DNA from 2 places in the Streptomyces diversicolor genome. Region 1 is predicted to be linked to the other one. Evidence: predicted binding sites of a transcription regulator. Region 1 holds the regulator's gene; the other holds the start of a gene.

The links. Region 1 encodes HspR, which represses chaperone genes until heat shock. Its sites were predicted from a motif close to TTGAGNNNNNNNNNCTCAA; they were not measured.
Region 2: a site for HspR is predicted at 1,454-1,472, ahead of lon (endopeptidase La). Genes of this name have one in related genera too.

What each region holds. Positions count from the first base shown of each region.
Region 1 covers NZ_BAAJXA010000058.1:13,302-16,713, forward strand. Annotated here, with positions in the region: gene dnaJ (molecular chaperone DnaJ) at 1-1,024, shown strand, start outside; gene AC27LF_RS40955 (heat shock protein transcriptional repressor HspR) at 1,030-1,479, shown strand; gene AC27LF_RS40960 (sugar ABC transporter substrate-binding protein) at 1,689-2,795, shown strand; gene AC27LF_RS40965 (helix-turn-helix transcriptional regulator) at 3,309-3,412, shown strand, end outside.
Region 2 covers NZ_BAAJXA010000045.1:48,277-51,688, forward strand. Annotated here, with positions in the region: gene lon (endopeptidase La) at 1-1,431, opposite strand, end outside; gene AC27LF_RS37215 (rhomboid-like protein) at 1,766-2,560, opposite strand; gene AC27LF_RS37220 (spermidine synthase family protein) at 2,795-3,412, shown strand, end outside.

The DNA.
Region 1 (3,412 bases):
GGAGCGCTTCAAGGAGATCTCCGAGGCGAACGACATCCTCGGTGACCCCAAGAAGCGCAAGGAGTACGACGAGGCCCGCACCCTCTTCGGCAACGGCGGCTACCGCCCGGGGCCGGGCGCGGGCGGCGGCAACTTCAACTTCGACCTGGGCGACCTCTTCGGGGGCAACGCCCAGGGCGGGGGCGGCTTCGGCGGCGGCCTCGGCGACGTCTTCGGGGGCCTGTTCAACCGGGGCGGCACGGGCACCACGCGCACCCAGCCGCGGCGCGGCCAGGACATCGAGTCCGAGGTCACGCTGAGCTTCACGGAGGCCATCGAGGGCGCCACGGTGCCGCTGAGGATGTCCTCGCAGACCCCGTGCAAGGCATGCTCCGGCACCGGCGACAAGAACGGCACACCGCGCGTGTGCCCGACCTGCGTCGGCACCGGCCAGGTGGCGCGGGGTTCGGGCGGCGGCTTCTCGCTGACCGACCCCTGCCCCGACTGCAAGGGCCGCGGTCTGATCGCCGAGCACCCCTGCCTGGAGTGCAAGGGCAGCGGCCGGGCCAAGTCGTCCCGGACCATGCAGGTCCGCATCCCCGCGGGGGTGACGGACGGGCAGCGGATCCGGCTGCGCGGCAAGGGCGCACCCGGCGAGCGCGGCGGCCCGGCGGGCGACCTGTACGTGGTCGTGCACGTCGGCGAGCACCCGGTGTTCGGCCGCAAGGGCGACAACCTCACGGTGACCGTCCCGGTGACGTTCACCGAGGCGGCCCTCGGCGGCGAGGTCCGGGTGCCGACCCTGGGCGGTCCCGCCGTCACGCTGAAACTGCCGCCGGGCACACCCAACGGCCGCACCATGCGGGCCCGGGGCAAGGGCGCGGTCCGCAAGGACGGCACGCGCGGGGACCTGCTGGTCACCGTCGAGGTGAGTGTTCCCGGGGACCTGACGGGGAAGGCTCGTGACGCGCTGGAGGCGTATCGCGAGGCGACCGTGGGCGAGGATCCGCGGGCGGAGCTGTTCGAGGCCGCGAAGGGAGCTTGAGGGTGATGGACGGCCGTCGACGTAACCCGTATGAACTGACCGAGGAGACCCCGGTCTACGTCATCTCGGTGGCGGCCCAGCTCTCCGGACTCCACCCGCAGACGCTGCGCCAGTACGACCGGCTCGGTCTTGTCTCTCCGGACCGCACCGCGGGACGGGGCCGCCGTTACTCGGCCCGCGACATCGAACTGCTCCGTCAGGTGCAGCAGTTGTCGCAGGACGAGGGCATCAACCTGGCCGGTATCAAGCGCATCATCGAGCTGGAGAACCAGGTCGCCGCGCTCCAGTCCCGCGTCGCGGAACTGGAGGCGGCCCTGGACGGAGCGGCCGCGGCCATGCGGCAGCGGGAGGCCGCCGTCCACGCCTCCTACCGCCGGGATCTGGTGCCGTATCAGGAGGTCCAGCAGACCAGTGCGCTCGTGGTGTGGCGGCCGAAACGGCAGCAGAGCGACTGACGGTCTTCACCCGAACTCCCTTGGGTGGAGAGCCGGTAAAGAGGGTTTGGCGTAGGTTCCGCCAGACCTTCACACGGTCTTCGGGCGTGGTGTTGCGCACTCGTTAAGCGGTTCTGCTTGACGCGGGTGGTGTCGGCGCGTTGGCTTTTCTGTCATCTGCGCCGCAATGCGGCCTCCACGTCCCGAACGCACCTGAAGTGAGCACCCGAATGCGTCGTATCGCCATATCCGTGGCCGCATCCTCGATGGTCCTGTCGCTCGCCGGCTGCGGCGTTCTGCACGCGACGGGTGACTCCGGCGACGCGAGCCCCACCAAGGGCGACGACATCACCGTGGGCCTGCTGCTGCCGGAGACGGCGAACACGCGGTACGAGAAGTTCGACCACCCCATCATCAAGGAGAAGGTCGCCTCCCTGACCAAGCAGCGGGGCAGGGTCGAGTACGCCAACGCCGAGGCGGACGCGGCGAAGCAGACCGCGCAGATGCAGAAGATGATCGACGACAGGGTCGATGTCATCCTGCTGGACGCGGTCGACTCGCACGCCATCGCGGGCCAGGTGAAGAAGGCCAAGGAGGCGGGCATCCCGGTCATCGCGTACGACCGGCTGGCCGAGGGGCCGATCGACGCGTACATCTCCTTCGACAACGAACTCGTCGGTGAGGCGCAGGGGCGGTCGCTGCTGGAGGCGCTGGGCACGGACATCGACTCCTCCGACAAGGTCGTCATGATGAACGGCTCGCCGACCGACCCGAACGCGAAGCAGTTCAAGCAGGGCGCGCTGTCCGAACTGAACGGCAAGGTGACGATCGCGGCGTCCTTCGACACGAAGGACTGGAAGGCGGAGAACGCCGAGGCCAACATGGTTCGCGCGATCAACGACATCGGCAAGGACAACATCGCGGCCGTCTACTCCGCCAACGACGGCATGGCGGGCGGCGTCATCAAGGCGCTCCAGGCCGCCGGCGTGACCGATCTGCCGCCGATCACCGGGCAGGACGCGGAGCTTTCTGCGGTGCAGCGGATCATCGCCGGCGAGCAGTACATGAGCGTCTACAAGCCCTACCCGGACGAGGCCGAATCGGCCGCCGAGATGGCGGTCGCGAAGGTCCAGGGCAAGGACATCCAGTTCGACGCGCTCACCCGCGACACGGTGGACAGCCCCACCACCAAGGGCATCCCGGCCCAGCTGGTGCAGGTGAGCGCGATGACCAAGAACAACATCGACGACACGGTCGTCGCGGACGGCATCTACAAGATCTCCGACATCTGCACCGCCAAGTACAAGGCGGCCTGCGACGCCCTCGGCCTGAAGTAGCACCCACGGCTGCGCCTGCCTCGACCGGGGCGGGTCAAGTTCCGGGATTCCAGGGCCGGTTGACGCGCGCCTGAGGGGCGCCGGGGGCCTGTTGTGCGCTGCCCGGGGGCGGGGATGTGGCCTAGCGGGGGCCGGTGCGCGGTGCCCTCGCCGGCCCGCGCCGACGGCCGTCGAGGTCGCCCCGGGGAGTACGGCCCTCGCTGCCGCTCCCGGGGGTTCGGTGGCCGCCTGGGCACGTTCCCCGCATCTCTCGTGCCACCGCCCCGGCCGGAGGCGACGATCAGGCTTCACCGGAACCGGCCAGGTCCACGATGTCCGCCGTGCTTTGCTCGGGCAACTCTTGCCGTGCGGGCCGTAGCCGGGCGGTGGCGGGTGGGCTGCGGGACCCTGGGAGGAAGCGGGAGATACCGGTGCTTATCCCGGGGCGCGGCAGGAAGAGCCGTGTTGCGGAGCCGGTCGGCGCCGCGCATAGTTGCGCTGCGGAAGTGGCAGCAACCGGGGGTGGAATGGGCGATGGCCGGGTGCGGAACGGAGGAGCATCCACATGGCGCCGACCGCCTGTGCGAAGCCGGGGATCGCGTGTATTCCCGGGCCTTGCGGCGCGGCCGTGTGCCGCG
Region 2 (3,412 bases), on a different contig from region 1:
GTCGAGTTCGACCTCCAGGTAGTGGTCGCGGAAGGTGTGGTTCTGCGCCGGGTCCAGGACCTCAAGCAGGGCCGCCGCCGGGTCGCCGCGGAAGTCCGAGCCGACCTTGTCGATCTCGTCCAGCAGGACCACCGGGTTCATCGACCCGGCCTCCTTGATCGCGCGGACGATCCGGCCGGGCAGCGCGCCGACGTAGGTACGCCGGTGGCCGCGGATCTCGGCCTCGTCCCGGACGCCGCCGAGGGCGACGCGGACGAACTTGCGGCCCATCGCGTGCGCCACGGACTCGCCCAGGCTGGTCTTGCCCACACCGGGCGGCCCGACGAGCGCGAGCACGGCGCCGCCGCGCCGGCCGCCGATCACGCCGAGGCCCCGGTCGGTACGGCGCTTGCGCACCGCCAGGTACTCGGTGATGCGCTCCTTCACGTCCTCCAGGCCCGCGTGCTCGGCGTCCAGGATCGCCTTGGCGCCCTGGATGTCGTAAGCATCCTCGGTCCGCTCGTTCCACGGCAGTTCCAGGACCGTGTCGAGCCAGGTGCGGATCCAGGAGCCCTCCGGGGACTGGTCGCTGGCCCGCTCCAGCTTGTCGACCTCCTTGAGCGCGGCCTCACGGACCTTCTCCGGCAGGTCGGCGGCCTCCACTCGGGCGCGGTAGTCGTCGGACTCCTCGGCCGAATCCTTGCCGTTCTCGCCGTTCAGCTCCCGCAGTTCCTTGCGGACCGCCTCCAACTGGCGGCGGAGCAGGAACTCGCGCTGCTGCTTGTCGACGCCCTCCTGGACGTCCTTGGCGATGGTCTCGGCCACGTCCTGCTCGGCGAGGTGGTCGCGCAGCTGCTGGGTGGCCAGCCTGAGCCGGGCCACCGCGTCGCCGGTCTCCAGCAGTTCGATCTTCTGTTCGGTGGTCAGGAACGGCGAGTAGCCGGAGTTGTCGGCGAGCGCGGAGACGTCGTCGATGGCCTGCACGCGGTCGACGACCTGCCATGCGCCGCGCTTGCGCAGCCAGGCGGTGGCGAGGGCCTTGTACTCCTTGACGAGTTCGGCGACGTGGCCCGGCAGCGGCTCCGGCACCTGCTCGTCGATGCGGGTCCCCTCGACCCACAGCGCCGCGCCCGGCCCGGTGGTCCCGGCGCCGATCCTCACCCGGCTCCGGCCGCGGATCAGCGCGCCGGGGTCGCCGTCGGCCAGCCGGCCCACCTGCTCGACGGTGCCGAGCACACCGGTGCTCGCGTACGTCCCGTCGATGCGCGGGACCAGCAGGACCCTGGGCTTGCCCGGTTCCGCGCGGGCGGCGGCCTGGGCGGCCTCCACCGCGGCGCGTACGTCGGTGTCGTTGAGGTCCAGCGGAACCACCATCCCGGGCAGCACGACCTCGTCGTCGAGCGGCAGCACGGGCAGGGTGAGCGTTGTGAACGCCGCGGACTCAGCAGCCATGATCTCCCCTTCGGCAGTCAAGTTGAGCTATGCCGACTCAATGCACGTGAGCCTCCGATTGTTCCCCGCCCCCCGTTCGCTCTGAGCGATCACCAGGCCGCCGGGGGGTCGCCGTCGCGGAGCGGGACGGCCGCCGGGTGCGGGCGCGTTGTGGTTGCCCGCGCAGTTCCCCGCGCCCCTTCGGGGGCACACCAGCTCAGATACCGAGTGCCGGTTCGTTGTGGTTGGTCGCGCAGTTCCCCGCGCCCCCTCGGGGCACACCAGCTCAGATACCGAGTGCCGGTTCGTTGTGGTTGGTCGCGCAGTTCCCCGCGCCCCTTCGGGGCACACCGGCTCAGATGACAGGTGCGGGCTGCGTCGGGGGGTGGGGCGAGCGGCGGGTCAGGGGCCAGGTCGCGACGCCGATGGTCAGCGCGATGAGATGGCCCCAGTCGGTCATCGGGTCGGCGAACTCGATCAGGTCCGCGGCGACCATCCCGCCGAACAGGCCCAGCAGCGTCCACCGCAGCCAGGGCGCGACCAGCCCGGCCAGGGCCCCGGTGACGGCGGCCACGCCGAAGCTGATGCCGTAGTCGAGGCGGTGCAGCGAGGTAGCCGGCAGTTGCCCGGCGAGCACGGCGAGCCCTACGGGTACCTCGGTCGCCAGCGTGGCCACCACGTGTCCGAGCAGGAAGACACCGGCCGCGCGCAGGGCGCCGACGCGCCGCTCCAGCGCGGTGAGGACCAGCAGGAAGCCGAGCGCGTACGGCGAGGCGACCCCGCCGGCGATCCACAGCGCGCTCGCCACCAGCACCGCGCCGGGCGCGCCCATCAGGTGGGCCACGTCCGTGCTCGATCCCTGCTGGAGGGCGTGCACCAGGGACCGGTCGGCGAACGAGGCGATCAGTGAGGTCGCGGCGAGCAGGGCCGCGTAGGCGAAGGTGAACGGCGTACCGGCGGGCGTGGGCAGCAGCCGCCAGGCCCGCGGGACGCACAGCGTCCGTGCGACCGGCGGTGCCGCCGACGGCGCGGGGCCCCGCTGCCGCGGCATTCCGTCCAGCAGCTCGGCCGCCCGGCTCCCGACCGGCTCGGGGGCGTCCGTGAGGCGCGTGGGCGGGGCCGTGGTCGCCGCCTCCGCGGTCCGTTCCACCGTCAGGCGCTCCTTCCGCTCGGCCCCAGCCTTCGCTCCGCGGGGGCCGCTGTCTATGACCGGCGCCACGCGTCACCGGATTCACAGGATGCTCAGAGGAACCGGCTGCGCCGTACGGGGAGACACGGCCGCGGCGCGCCGCTCGTTCGGGTGACGCGCGCCGCCCCCCGTGACCGCGGACGGAACCGTGACCGGCCCGCAGGCCCGGCCCCGGATGTCGGGCAGGATGGGGCCATGACCACGCCGTACGCCATTCCCGAAGTCCTGGACCGCCGTGCGGGCCCCTACGGCGAGGTGGTGCTGCGCCGGCACGGCGCGCTGCTGCAGATCATCGCCAACGGCTGCTTCCTGATGGACACCTCCGACGGGCGCTCGGAGCGGCTGCTGGTGGACGCCGCGCTCGACGCCCTGGACGACCGCACGGCGCCGGAGGTGCTGATCGGCGGCCTGGGAGTCGGATTCTCGCTCGCACACGCCGCGGCGAACCCCCGCTGGGGGCGGATCACGGTCGTCGAACGGGAACCCGCGGTCGTCGACTGGCATCGCGGCGGACCGCTCGCCGAGGTGTCCGCCGCGGCCCTGGCCGACCCGCGCACCCGCATCGTGGAGGCGGACCTGGTGGCGTACGTCCATGAGACGTCCACCACGTTCGACGCGCTGTGCCTGGACATCGACAACGGGCCCGGCTGGACGGTCACCGAGGGCAACGGCGGCCTCTACGCACCGGCCGGACTGACGGACTGCGCAAGGGTGTTGAGGCCCGGCGGGGTACTCGCGGTGTGGTCGGCGCAGCCCTCTCCGGAATTTGAAGGAACCTTGCAGAATGCCGGGTTCCAGCAGGTGCGTACCGAA